Regions from separate parts of the Aliirhizobium cellulosilyticum genome, predicted to be linked through region 2. Evidence: predicted binding sites of a transcription regulator. Region 2 holds the regulator's gene; the other holds the start of a gene.

Region 1 (7,073 bases), on a different contig from region 2:
ATGTCCCGAAGCTGCAGCTTGCCCGTTTGTTTTGCGCCCGGTGGACGCTTTGATCTACGCGGCTTGCGGTACAGCACGGCAACATATCGAAAACGTGAGCTCGCTCAGGGGGATACCATGTCCCGAAAGACCGAGGATTTGGCCGGGCAAGGCCTGGATGGCGCAAAAACCGTACCTCCGGTACAGTTTTCCTACGCCCGCGTACCGAAAAAGGGTGAAGCAACTCGCGAGCGAATCCTCGAGGTCGCGCAGATATCCGTGCTGTCCAAGGGCTTTGCCGCGACCTCGATCGAAGAAGTCATCGCTGAAGCCGGTATCACCAAGAGCGGTTTTTTCTACCACTTCCACGACAAGAACGAACTCGCCCGCGAGATGCTGCGCCGCTACGTGACCGAGAACGACCGCCTCTTCGACGACATTTTCGACCGCGGGCGAGAACTCGCGGATGATCCGCTACAGGCTTTCCTGATTGGCCTCAAACTGCTGTCGGAACTGGCGCGCGACCTGCCGGGCGTGCATCCTGGCTGCATCATCGCTTCTATCTGTTATCAGGAGCGATTGTTCGATCGCGAGATCCACATGCTTAACGCCAGCTCTGTTGCCTCATGGAACAGGCGCTTCCTCGGTTATCTGGAAGAGATCGCCGCGGTGCACCCGCCGCAGGAGCCGATAGAACTGAAGGATCTCGCCAACATGCTGTCATGCACCTTCGATGGTGCCATCATCATGTCCAAGGTCCTGAACGATCCGACCCATCTGGAGCGGCAGATCCTGAGCTACCGCACCTTCATCAAACTGCTGTTCAGCCAGCAACAGCCGGATCGGCCAGCCTGAAGCAGTACTCAGGCGATCTTGCGGGCTGCCACACGGCCCATCGGGTGCAGCGAATGAACCTGAAGCGGCGCACCCGGCTCTTCTTCGACGAACAGCGCCAGGTTGGCGACCTCGACCGGCTTTGTCAGATAGGGCGAGAAATAATCTCTCAGTGCCGGTTCGATAAAGGTGCTGTCGCGCGGCAGGAGCGGCCCCGTCAGCGCCATGTGGAAACGGAACTCGTCCATTACGTAAGGATGGCCCCAGCGATAGAGATTGGCGAATTGCGGAGCCGAGAGATCGCCCGGATCGCTGCGCTCGAATTCCGCATCCGACAACGGTGCGCGAAATACGTCGAACTCCTGCACGACTGCGCAGGCAAACAGTCGCATCCGTTCACAGGGAATTTCCGGCACGAGGCCGAAGAAATTGCCGAGCCTTGCCACTTCCAGTGGTGGCAGCTGGAATGGCTCGTGAGAGCCTGCAAACCGCATCAGGTGCCGCAGCAGCATGGGCTCGCTGATCTCGGGCGCAAGCCGGAAGGGTGCCTTCAATGCAGCGTGAAACCCGCTGCGGCGCGGGATGGCGGTGTGAAAGGAGATCTCGTGAAGACCGACGCCACGAATGGCAGGCGGCTCGGTAGCGTCTCCGGAAAAGGCGTTACGGCCGAGCCATTGCGACGCGGCGAGCGTCAGCGGATCATGTGCCGGTGGCGTGAAATATATGGCATAGCGCATGCGTCACCTTCTCGTGCATCCCTGTCAACCGCCCTGTTTAATTACGCATTTGCTTATTCAGTCCCTGATCAGGGACCTATGCGATTTGCGTGACAGATTAACGACGAAGATGAAGAAGATTCGCGTTTAGCGCGAAGCGACCGAAAGGTGGTTCTCCAGCAAAAACGATGCAGGAACCGGCATTATCCTGCCGGAAACGGCATCAAGCGCAGCCGCGGCCAGAAGATGCGCCACCCCGAAACTGACCTTGAAGCCCCCCGTCAGCGCGATCACGTTCGCGTTGTCCGGATGCGGCCCGACCATCGGGTCGCGATCGATCGCCTTTGGGCGCAGGCCGGCCCATCGTTCCACAACCGGAGCATCGCTGAGCGACGGCACGAGCGCCCTCGCCTTTGCAACGAGATCCTCAAGCTGATGATCGGTGGAGTACGGTTCGTCAAAAGCCTCCTCGCTGGTGCTGCCGAGCGCGATATCGCCATTGTCATGCGGCACGAGATAGAGACCATTGAGATAAAGAAGCGGCAGGTCCGGATCGGCCCCGGCCCTCAGCAGTGCCGCCTGTCCCTTGACCGGCTGGCCGATCGGTTGCGGCAGCGGATCGGACAAGCCCTCGATCAGCGGAAAAGCCTGATGGCCGGCGGCGACAATGCAGGCACCGAAGGCGATGCTCGTTCCATCGGCAAATTCCACACGGCTCGATGCGCCGTCGATGCGCGAGGCTGAAAGCCCCTCCACCACGGTAACGTGACGGCCGGCATTGAGGCTTGCGCCAAGCGCCTCGGTCAGCTTGCGCGGCGAGACCCTGGCGGCAAAAGTATCGTGCACAATGCCGGCCTCGCAGAACGAGGCATCCGGCCAGCCGGGATGCGGTGTCTGGTCGGCAACATGCCAGTGAAAGCGACGACCGGCCTGATCCCAGTGCGTGGCCGCGTCTTCGGAATGGCGAAACGCGATCGCCCGCAGATGCGATTTCGGCAATGGGATCAGGCGACCGGTGCGGCGATAACCGCATGAAAGCCCCGTATCGGCCTCGATTTGCGCCACCTCGTCCTCGAGGGAAAGCAGCGCGTCGAACTGGAACTGTTTCTTGTCGTTCCACTTGTCCGGCATATGCGGCATCAGCGCACCGAGCAGCCCGCCGCTCGTGCCGTGGCCGAGTTTTCCGCTGTCGACGAGCACGGTGCGGATGCCAAGCCGCTCGGCCTTTACCGCGGCCCACAGGCCCATGATGCCGCCGCCGAGGATGACCAGATCGGCAAAGGCCGGAAGGGTTGCCGCGCCACGCGCAGAACCGATAGTCCGCTCTCCAGATTGACCGCCAGCGCCAGCCGGATTATCCGCATTGCTCATGAGCGACAATGATCCCGAATTGAAGACAGTTGAGGGCGAAAGCCCGGCATTCCAGACACTCGACTGGCACGAAGGCGATATGCCGTATTCCCAGGAATTTGGCGATCACTTTTATTGCCGCACCGACGGGCGGCTGGAATGCGGCCACGTCTTCCTTTCCGGCAACGGCCTGCCGGAGCGATGGGAGACAATGTCTCCGACCGGAGATGGATTTCGTATCGGCGAACTCGGTTTCGGCACCGGCCTGAATTTCTGTGAGACCTGGCGGCAGTGGAAACTCACGCGCAAGCCGGGCACGCATCTGCACTTCACCTCGTTCGAACTTTACCCGATGAAGCGCGACGAGATCGATCGCGCGCTCTCCCGCTGGCCACAAATCGATGCTGAGCGGCAGGCGCTTGTTGCGGCATGGCCGGATGAGCCGACCGGTCATGTCACATTTGCGCTCGACGAACAGACGCGCCTGACCGTTGTCTGCGGCGCAGCATTCGATGGCGTCACGGCGTCGGAGCCTGATTTCGATGCGTGGTTCCTCGATGGCTTCGCCCCGTCACGCAATCCCGCCATGTGGTCGCCCGAACTGATGCAGGCGCTGTTTGATCGCACCAGACCGGGCGGCGGCTTCGCCACCTATGCCGCTGCGGGCTTCGTCCGTCGCAACCTCGGCGCCGCCGGCTTCATCGTCGAACGCCGTTCCGGTTTTGCCGGCAAGCGCGAAATGCTCTGCGGCACGCGGCCCAATCTCTCGTCCGCGGTCGACTGATCCCGGAAACTCGAAATTCCGCAACCGATCCTCTATCCGAAGAGCGCATATCGGTTTGACTGAAAACCGACAAAGGAACGCAGATGTCGATCACTGTACAGAAAACAATTCCCGCTGCCCGCATGCGTCAGTTCCACCAGATGGTCGATCGCTGGCTTCAGGAAGGCCCGATCAAACTCGCGACCAATGCCACGCTGACTGCAATGGACAATGCCGGTATCCCGCAGGCTGAACAGGTGGCGATCCTTGAGGACCGGGATATCATCATGAAGCACAATATGCGCCTCGGTCTGATCAGCGAAGTATTCGCAGCGGCTATCGAAAAGGCCGTGAAACCGTCCCGGTCGGCAAGCGAAGCGCAGGACGAGATTGCTCGGCTGATCGTAACGGCGGTTGGCATCCGTCAGGATGATGAAAGCGAACTCGTCACATTCAACTTCGCGACCCAAAGCGAGGCAGACGCATTCGACGAGGCCATCTGACGGCCAGCGTTGGAATTCCGCATAGCCCCTGCACCCGCACATAGCAGCTATTCGCAATGAGCACCTGCATCCTTGTGCCGCAGGGGTCAAACAGATGCCTGTGTTCAACATAGGAATTTCAGCATGTCATTGAAGCTTAACGTGATCATCGGCAGCACCCGTCCCGGCCGTGCGGGCCCGGCCATTGGCAAATGGGCCGCCGAACACGCAAAGACACACGGCAAGTTCGAAGTCGAGCTCGTCGATCTCGCCGATTTCAACCTGCCGCTTCTCGATGAGCCGAACCATCCGCGCATGCAGAAATACCAGCATGAGCATACCAAGCGCTGGGCCGAAAGCGTCGCATCCGCCGACGCCTATCTGTTCCTGACGCCGGAATATGACTATTACCCCAATGCCGCGCTGATCAACGCACTGCAGGTTCTGTCGCTCGAATGGTCGTTCAAGCCTGCCGGCGTACTGAGCTACGCCCACGTCTCCGGCGGCCTTCGTGCCGCCCAGGAACTGCGCATGCTGATCTCCAATCTCAACATGATGCCGATCCCACAGACGGTTCCGATCCCCTTCTTCACCAACTTCATCGACGAGCAGAAGGTATTCAACCCGACCGCCCCGATGAACGAGGGCCTGAACGCAGCACTCGACCAGCTGGCAACGTGGGCAACGGCCCTGAAGGCTGGCCGCCAGGGCTGAGCCGCTTGAAAGCTGCAGAGAAATGCGAAGGGGAGCCGTCACATCCGGCTCCCCTTTTTGATTGTTTTGTTAGGTTCTGCAGACCGGAGCCATATTGAGGCCACATCCCTTTCCTTTTTGTCGCACTGCAACATTTTCAGGCTATGAGGCTGGGGTAGCCGATGCCAACGGGAGACGATCTTATGGCGAAAGCCGAGCAGGGATACCGTATCGCATGCCTGGATGGCTTACGCGGCCTGGCAGCACTCTGGGTGCTGGTCGGACACGCTCACATTCTGACGGGTTTCCGCATACCCATCATTGGCGATCCCGACCTCGGCGTCGACCTGTTCGTCATGCTCTCCGGCTTCCTGATGGTGTTTCACTATCAGCTTCGGAAGAAGAAGGAGCCTTGGGAGGCGCCGGGCACATGGTCCGCCTTCTGGATCAGGCGCTTCTTCCGCATCGCCCCGCTCTATTACGTCATGCTTTTCGCAGCATTGGCGCTCGGCCCGATGATCTATGACGCCCGCTCGACGATCGACGCCTTCAATGCCGTTCCGCCACAGCCAGCAGCCCGCTATATCGACGACAGCCTCACGAACTACCTGCTGCACCTGAGCTTCCTTTTCGGCCTCAGCCCGACATACGGCTATCGGACGGCACTGCCGGACTGGAGCATCGGGCTGGAAATGCAGTTCTATGCGGCCCTTCCCTTCATCATGATCATCGTCGGCCGGCTCGGCTGGGTCAGATCCATGATCGGTGTCGTCGCGGCCGGCATCGCCACCGTCTATGTCGTCACAAGGATCGGCTATCATTTCCCGATGCCGACTTTCCTGCCGCTCAAGATGCATGTCTTTGCCGCCGGCATGTTGCTCGCGGCAGCGCTCGACTTGAGCAATCGGCGTGCCTTTGCCTATGCGGCGCTCGCCTGCCTGTTCGTGCTCATTCCGGTCGGCGGCGTGATGAACCCGATGCACGAAATCGTCCGTCTGGCACTGGTCGCCATCTTTTTCGCGCTTGTCCATGCACACCGCCTACCGTCGGCGATCTCCGGCGTGGCGGAGACGATCTCAAATCAGCTCGGCAACCGGCTCTTCCACACGCTCGGCGAACTCTCCTTCGGAGCCTATCTCGCCCACCTGCTGATCATGCAGCCGGTCGTAGCCTTCCTGATCCGGAATTTCGAAATGAGCGATACGACACGATGGCTGGTGACGTTGGTCATCACCCTCCCCCTCACCTATGCAGTGGCGGCGATTGGTTACAGTCTGATCGAAATGCAGGGGTCGATGATCGGCAGAAGCCTGACCCGGCCACGGACCGCCGCGGCCTGATCATCTCTCTCAGCGCGATTGCGTTGAAAGCCGCGCGCCGCCGATCCAGGTGCGGATCTTGTCTTCGAGCGCTTCCGGGCTGATCGGCTTCGACAGATAGTCATCCATGCCGGCCTGGAAGCAGAGCTCGCGGTCGCTTTCCAGCGCATGCGCGGTCACACCGATGATCGGCGTGTGGGTGCCGGTGCGCTCCTCCAGTTCGCGGATCTTCTGCGTCGCCTGATGACCGTTCATCACCGGCATGGAGACATCCATGAGGATGATCGCCGGATCATGCGCCTGCCAGGCGTCGACCGCTTCCGCACCATTCTTGACGATTTGGAACAACCAGCCGGTAGTCTGCAGGATCTGGGTGAAGACGATCTGGTTGACCTCGTTATCCTCGGCCACCAATACGTCGAGCGACGGCATGGCCTGAACGGGAGGCGTCGACTTTGCACCAGTCACCAACTGAGGACTTGCAATCGGCGCGATAGCCTCTGCAACGACAGTTGCCTCCATCTGCCGCCGGCTTCTGACCGATCGCACCACGTCGATGACAGTGCTGCGCAGAAGGTTGGCCCGCGCCGGCTTCATAAGATGCGCATGGATCTGCAGGCTGGCAAACATGCTTTCGTCATTTGCCATGTCCATCGAGGTCAGGAAGATGATGCCTGTGCGGTCGAAGCGATTGTCTCCACGCAGCGACTTGGCGAAATCAAGCCCGTTCATTTCCGGCATGTGATAGTCGAGCACGATCGCATCGACCGTGATCCCGAGGCGCGTTGCCTCGGCAAGGACGGCCAACCCCTCGGCACCGCTTTCCGCCGCGACCGTATCGAAACCCCACATGGAAAGCTGTTCGGAAAGGATGCGGCGATTGACGGCATTGTCGTCGACAATCAGCACGCGCGCGCCGCTCGTATTGACCGGCAGC
Region 2 (7,073 bases):
GGCACGCTTTATATCGGCTTCGTCGCAATGCTCGTGGCCGTACCGGTCGGCCTGTTCTCGGCAATCTACATGTCGGAATATGCCTCGCCGAAGCTTCGTTCGATCGCCAAGCCGCTGCTCGAAGTTCTCGCCGGTATCCCGACCATCGTCTATGGCTTCTTCGCGCTGACCACGGTCGGTCCGTTCCTGCGGGATCTTTCCTCCAGCATCAACGGCATCGCCACCGGTGATTTCGCCAACTTCATCCAGGCGCAGTCGGTTCTCACGGCCGGTTTCGTCATGGGCATCATGCTGATCCCTTACGTTTCCTCGCTGTCGGACGACATCATCACCGCAGTGCCCCGCGCCCTTCGTGACGGTTCGCTCGGTCTCGGCGCAACCAAATCGGAAACCATCAAGAAGGTCGTCATGCCGGCTGCTCTGCCGGGTGTTGTCGGCGCTCTCCTGATGACCGCCTCCCGTGCCATCGGTGAAACCATGATCGTGGTTCTCGCTGCCGGTGTGGCGGCCCGCATGCAGCTCAATCCATTCGAGCCGATGACGACGGTGACCGTCAAGATCGTCAGCCAGCTGACGGGCGACCTTGAATTCACCTCGCCGCAGACGCTCGTCGCCTTCGCACTGGGTATCACACTCTTCGTGATCACGCTTTGCCTCAATATCTACGCGCTCTTCATCGTGCGCAAATACCGGGAGCAGTACGAATGACCGACGTGGTTTCTTCCCCCGCCGGCGTCCTGGCGAAGCCCGCCCGTCGCGATATCGGCATCAAGCGCCGCTACGCCGCAGAACGTCGCTTCCGCGCCTATGGCATCGCCGCCCTGTCCTTCGGGCTTCTTTTTCTCGCGCTGCTTCTGTGGTCGGTCGTTTCCAAGGGATATACCGCCTTCCAGCAGACGATGATCACCGTTCCGGTCGAATTCTCCGAACAGATCATCGACAAGGATAACGAGCGCGCCACCGATCCGCAGAAGCTGGTGACGGCCAATTACCCGCTCATCGCCCGTAATGCCGTCGCCAAGGTGCTCGGCGTTGCCGAAACCGATCGTTCGGGTCTGCGCGCCGTCAACCAGATGATCTCGGACGGCGTTCGTGGCCAGCTGCGTGACATGGTTGTCGCCAACCCACAGATCATCGGCACGACCCAGACGGTCTCGCTGCTTGCCGCCGGCGATATCGACAGCGCATTCAAGGGCCAGATCGATCTCTCCGTGTCGGAAAACAACCGTAAGGTTTCCGACCAGCAGGTCGGCTGGATGAACCAGCTTGCGGAATCCGGCGCCCTCGGAAAGCACTTCAACACCGGCATTTTCGTTAACGGCAATTCCAGCCGTCCGGAAGCTGCCGGCGTCGGCGTGGCCTTGATCGGCTCCTTCTACATGATGCTGATCGTGCTCGTCCTGGCGCTGCCGATCGGCGTTGCCGCCTCGATCTATCTCGAGGAATTCGCGCCGAAGAACAAGTTCACCGACCTGATCGAGGTGAACATCAACAACCTCGCGGCCGTCCCCTCCATCGTTTATGGTCTCTTGGGTCTGGCGGTCTTCATCAACTTCATGGGCCTGCCGCGCTCGGCTTCGCTGGTCGGCGGCCTGGTCCTGACGCTGATGACGCTTCCGACGATCATCATCGCCACCCGCGCTGCATTGAAGGCGGTTCCGCCATCGATCCGTGCGGCGGCTCTCGGCCTCGGCGCCTCGAAGATGCAGACCATCTTCCATCACGTCCTGCCGCTTGCCATGCCGGGCATCCTGACCGGTACGATCATCGGCCTGGCGCATGCTCTCGGCGAAACCGCACCGCTGCTCCTGATCGGCATGGTCGCCTTCGTCGCCAACTATCCGACGACGCCGATGGATCCGTCGACAGCACTGCCGGTGCAGATCTACATGTGGGCAAACGAGGCGGAACGCGCCTTCGTCGAAAGAACTTCGGGAGCGATCATCATCCTGCTCCTGTTCCTCGTGGTCATGAATGTTGGTGCAATTCTGTTGCGTCGGCGCTTCGAACGCCGTTGGTAGGAGATCGACACAATGAATATGTTGTCAGAAGCAGCAGTTGAGAAGGCGCTGGACAAGAAGATGAATGAAGTCGCGTACAAGATGATTGGCAAGGACGTATCAGTCTATTACGGCGAGAAGCGCGCGCTTTTCGACGTGAACCTGAATGTCCGCGAAAACACGGTGACGGCGCTGATCGGCCCCTCGGGTTGCGGCAAGTCGACCTTCCTGCGCACGCTCAACCGCATGAACGACACGATCGAGGGCTGCCGCGTCACCGGCAAGATCACCCTTGATGAAGATGATATCTACGACAAGGAAATCGATGTCGTGGAACTTCGCGCCCGCGTCGGCATGGTGTTCCAGAAGCCGAACCCGTTCCCGAAGTCGATTTATGAAAACATCGCCTACGGCCCGCGCATCCATGGTCTGGCCCGCAACAAGGCGGATATGGACCAGATCGTCGAAGCCAGCCTTCAGCGCGCCGGCCTCTGGGCGGAAGTCAAGGATCGTCTTCATGAAGGCGGGACCGGTCTCTCCGGTGGTCAGCAGCAGCGTCTCTGCATCGCCCGTGCGGTTGCAGTTTCGCCGGAAGTCATCCTGATGGACGAACCCTGCTCGGCGCTCGACCCGATCGCCACCGCAAAGGTCGAGGAACTGATCCACGAACTGCGCGCCAACTATACGATCGTTATCGTCACCCACTCGATGCAGCAGGCCGCCCGCGTATCCCAGCGTACCGCCATGTTCCACCTTGGCCAGCTGGTCGAAGAGAACGACACGGACAAGATGTTCACCAATCCGGATGACCAGCGCACCCAGGATTACATCATGGGCCGCTTCGGCTGATTGGCCGTTGCCTGTTGCCCGCTGCTACGGATTTTGAGGACAAAGAGATGGTATCAAGTCATATCCTGTCGGCCTACGACGAAGAACTGAAGTATCTGCGCCGCCGCATCTCGGAAATGGGTGGCCTTGCGGAACAGATGTGCGGCGATGCCGTGCGCGCCCTGGTCAATGGTGACTCTGCCCTGGCCCAGAAGGTTATCTCCGACGACGTGATCCTGGATCACGCCGAGCGCGAGATCCAGGACAAGGCGATCGTCACTATCGCCAAGCGTCAGCCGATGGCTGCCGACCTGCGCGAAATCATCGGGACGCTGCGCATCGCAGCCGATCTGGAACGCGTCGGCGATCTCGGCAAGAACACCGCCAAGCGCGTCATTGCGGTTCAGGGCCATGGCGTTCCCCGCAAGCTCGCCCGCGGTCTGGAACACCTCTCCGATCTCGCGGCTGTACAGCTCAAGGAAGTGCTGGATGTCTATGCCAGCCGTTCGGCCGAAAAGGCAGAAGCGATCCGCCTGCGCGACGAAGAAATCGACGCCATGTACACGTCGCTTTTCCGCGAACTCCTGACCTACATGATGGAAGATCCGCGCAACATCACCACCTGCACGCATCTTCTGTTCTGCGCCAAGAACATCGAGCGTATCGGTGACCACGCGACCAACATCGCGGAAACCATCTACTACATGACGACGGGTGCTGTGCCGGAAGGCGAGCGTCCCAAGGACGATACGGCGAACACCGTCGGCGCGATTGCTGACTGATTTTGCCTGTCTGATGGAGTGTATCTAGTATGCAGCCGAGAATTGCGGTCGTGGAAGACGAGGAGGCGCTCAGCGTCCTCCTCCGTTATAATCTCGAAGCCGAAGGCTACGAGGTCGAAACCATTCTGAGAGGTGATGAGGCCGAAATCAGGCTTCAGGAGCGTGCTCCGGATCTTCTGGTTCTCGACTGGATGCTGCCAGGCGTTTCCGGCATCGAATTGTGCCGGCGCCTGCGCATGCGGCCAGAGACCGAGCGCCTGCCGATCATCATGCTGACAGCGCGCGGCGAGGAAAGCGAACGTGTTCGCGGTCTGGCGACCGGTGCCGACGACTATGTCGTCAAGCCGTTCTCGACGCCGGAACTGATGGCGCGTGTCAAGGCGATGTTGCGCCGTGCCAAGCCCGAGGTTCTCTCCAGCGTCTTGAAATGCGGTGATATCGAACTGGATCGCGAGACCCATCGCGTTCATCGCAAGAGCCGTGAAGTACGCCTTGGCCCGACCGAATTCCGTCTCCTGGAATTCCTCATGGTCTCGCCTGGCCGCGTCTTCTCGCGCTCCCAGCTTCTGGATGGCGTCTGGGGCCACGATATCTATGTCGACGAACGCACCGTCGACGTGCATGTCGGCCGCCTGCGCAAGGCGCTGAACTTCTCCAACATGCAGGATGTCATCCGCACCGTTCGCGGTGCCGGCTATTCGATGGAATCCTGATACGCGGGATAGCATCTGGAATGCAGGTTTCTCAGCCCGAGTGCGGTCATCCGCCTCGGGCTGAAGCATTTCAGGCCTTGGCTTCTTCCTGCCACTCAGGCAGCGGAAAGATCCGGTCGTAGGCCAGATTGAAGAAGAACGCATAGACCAGGTAGAACAGGGCGAACGAGATATCCATCACGAGCGCCTGCATCAGGCTCACGCCCAGATACCAAGCGATGAACGGCATGAGCACGATCAGCAGTCCGAGTTCGAACAGCACGGCATGTGCAACGCGCAGCGCCATGGTTTTCTGCGTACCGCCGCGATACGTCTGCATCAGGTGGTCGAAGCCGAGATTGTAGAGATAGTTCCAGCCGGTCGCCAGCGTTGCCGAAACGATCCCGACGACACCGATATGTTCGACCGGTATGCCGAAGACGAAAGAGGCGAGCGGTGTGAAAATCGCAAGCCCGATGATTTCGAAGCTGATTGCGTGACGAATACGGTCGCGTGTCGTGCGCATTTTATACCCCATTGGGTTATCCGGGTCGTCCCGGCATCAATGCCCATTCTGGGGGAGGTCGTCCTCACGCCTTTTCAGATAGGTGTTTGTGGCGCAGGAGGCAAGGCGCAGGCGGGCAAGGCTGCCTTGCAGAACCCGCAGCACGGCAAACAAAAAAGCGGGCCGAAGCCCGCTTGATCGTTGTTTATGGTGCCGAACTTTACGCCCGTGCAGCGCTCGGACGGCGGCGCTCGTTGACCGGCTGGTAGGCGAGCTTCGCATGGTAGGTGCAGTAAGGCGAATTATCCGGGGACTCACAGCCACAGAAGTGGAAATCGTCCGTCAGCGGATCGCCGACGGGCCACTTGCAGGTGCGTTCGGTCAATTCGGTCAGCGCCAGCTTGCGGGAAATCGGCAGGACAACGTTGGAAGCGGGACGGTAGACCAGTTCCTGCGAAGCCTCGAACTCGACCTCTTCCTTGAGCGCGGTTGCGCCGACCGGACGGGCGACCGGGCGTGCTGCCGGACGGGTGGCGAATGTCTGCTGGGGACGGGAAGTAGTTGCTGCTGGGCGCTTTGCCGTACGGTTCGTCGCGATTGTGCCGCCCGCCTTTGCGCGGCCCGGCAGGTTGAGGCGATGGACCTTGCCGATCACGGCATTGCGGCTTACGCCTCCAAGTTGTGCGGCGATCTGGCTGGCGCTCAAGCCTTCCGACCACAACCTTTTCAGTTTTTCAACGCGCTCGTCCGTCCAGTTCATGCCCGTTCTCCGCCTTTGAACGTTGGTGGCATGCAGAATCCCTCACCAATGTCGCGCGATACATCTCGCAACAGGCACTATATCTATGCTTTTGGTGACTAGTTCCGCCGCATGCAGTCTAGTAATTGATCTTTAACCTAGAGGTCCGCAGACTCCGTGACAAGAGTCCCCGGAATCGCCACGAATCGATTTCCCGGTTTTCCCCAACTTGCTTTCCGGGAGAGTCATTTTTGTCACAGCTGTCGGCAGGGTTGCGTCCTTGCAGCAAAATGCCTTGAAGCCCCAGATTTCCGTGAGTTTTATTGACATCACATGGATGAGTGGCGATAGTGCCGCGGCCGCCCCGAGGGCGGCATTTTGATTTTTTGAATATCCGCAATCGGATGCATTAGGAGTGAGCCGCCATGGCTGAATCTGCGCTTTTCGACACCTTTGCCCGGGCCCCGCTGCGCTTTGAGCGTGGCGAAGGCGTTTGGCTTGTGACGGAAAGCGGCGAGCGATATCTCGACTTCGGTGCGGGTGTCGCTGTCACGTCCTGCGGCCATGCCAATCCGCATCTGGTCGAAGCGCTGAAATCGCAGGCCGAGAAGGTCTGGCATCTGTCCAATCTTTATGAAATCCCGGAGCAGGAGCGCTTGGCGCGCCGTCTGGTCGACGCAACCTTTGCGGACAAGGCCTTCTTCACCAATTCGGGTGCGGAAGCGCTGGAATGCGCAATCAAGACGGCCCGCCGTTATCACTATTCCAAGGGGCACCCGGAAAAGTTCCATATCATCACCTTTGAAGGTGCCTTCCACGGCCGGACGATCGCAACGATCGCAGCCGGCGGCCAGGAAAAATATATGGAAGGCTTCGGCCCCAAGGCTCAGGGTTTTGATCAGGTGCCCTTCGGTGATCTCGATGCGCTGAACGCTGCGATCAACGAGAACACCGGCGCTCTGTTGATCGAGCCGATCCAGGGCGAGGGCGGTGTGCGTCCGGTTCCGAAGGAATTCATGCGCGAGCTGCGCCGCATCTGCGACGAAAAGGGTCTTCTTTTGATCCTCGACGAAGTTCAGACCGGCGTCGGCCGTACCGGCAAGCTCTTTGCCCATGAATGGGCCGGCATCACCCCTGACATCATGGCGATCGCCAAGGGTATTGGCGGCGGCTTCCCGTTCGGCGCATGCCTTGCAACGGCAGAAGCCGCATCCGGCATGAAGCCCGGCATCCACGGTACCACCTATGGTGGCAACCCGCTGGCCATGGCCTGTGGCAATGCGGTGCTTGATATCGTGCTCGCCGACGGTTTCCTGGAAAACGTTCGCGATGTCGCACTCGTCTTCCGTCAGGGCCTTGCTGCGCTCAAGGATCGTTTCCCGACCGTGATCGAGGATATTCGCGGCGAGGGCCTGTTGCTCGGCATCAAGGCAAAGGTGCCGGCCGGCGACCTGATCTCCGGAATGCGCGATCAGCATATGCTGGCCGTCATGGCAGGCGATAACGTCGTCCGCATTCTGCCGCCGC

What was found. Region 2 encodes PhoB, which activates phosphate uptake and scavenging genes when phosphate is short. Its sites were predicted from a motif close to TGTCATNNANCTGTCAT; they were not measured.
Region 1: the regulator PhoB is predicted to act here: its motif matches at 1,640-1,656, upstream of GGE33_RS03710 (DUF1045 domain-containing protein).

The regions. Positions count from the first base shown of each region.
Region 1 covers NZ_JACIGW010000001.1:798,617-805,689, reverse strand. The annotation lists gene GGE33_RS03715 (TetR/AcrR family transcriptional regulator) at 118-834, shown strand; gene GGE33_RS03710 (DUF1045 domain-containing protein) at 843-1,550, opposite strand; gene GGE33_RS03705 (NAD(P)/FAD-dependent oxidoreductase) at 1,677-2,900, opposite strand; gene mnmC2 (tRNA (5-methylaminomethyl-2-thiouridine)(34)-methyltransferase MnmC2) at 2,899-3,663, shown strand; gene GGE33_RS03695 (hypothetical protein) at 3,747-4,145, shown strand; gene GGE33_RS03690 (NADPH-dependent FMN reductase) at 4,269-4,838, shown strand; gene GGE33_RS03685 (acyltransferase family protein) at 5,021-6,157, shown strand; gene GGE33_RS03680 (PAS domain-containing hybrid sensor histidine kinase/response regulator) at 6,167-7,073, opposite strand, start outside.
Region 2 covers NZ_JACIGW010000002.1:747,695-754,767, reverse strand. The annotation lists gene pstC (phosphate ABC transporter permease subunit PstC) at 1-708, shown strand, start outside; gene pstA (phosphate ABC transporter permease PstA) at 705-2,021, shown strand; gene pstB (phosphate ABC transporter ATP-binding protein PstB) at 2,034-2,849, shown strand; gene phoU (phosphate signaling complex protein PhoU) at 2,897-3,610, shown strand; gene phoB (phosphate regulon transcriptional regulator PhoB) at 3,640-4,323, shown strand; gene GGE33_RS12385 (PACE efflux transporter) at 4,394-4,828, opposite strand; gene GGE33_RS12380 (GcrA family cell cycle regulator) at 5,028-5,567, opposite strand; gene GGE33_RS12375 (aspartate aminotransferase family protein) at 5,972-7,073, shown strand, end outside.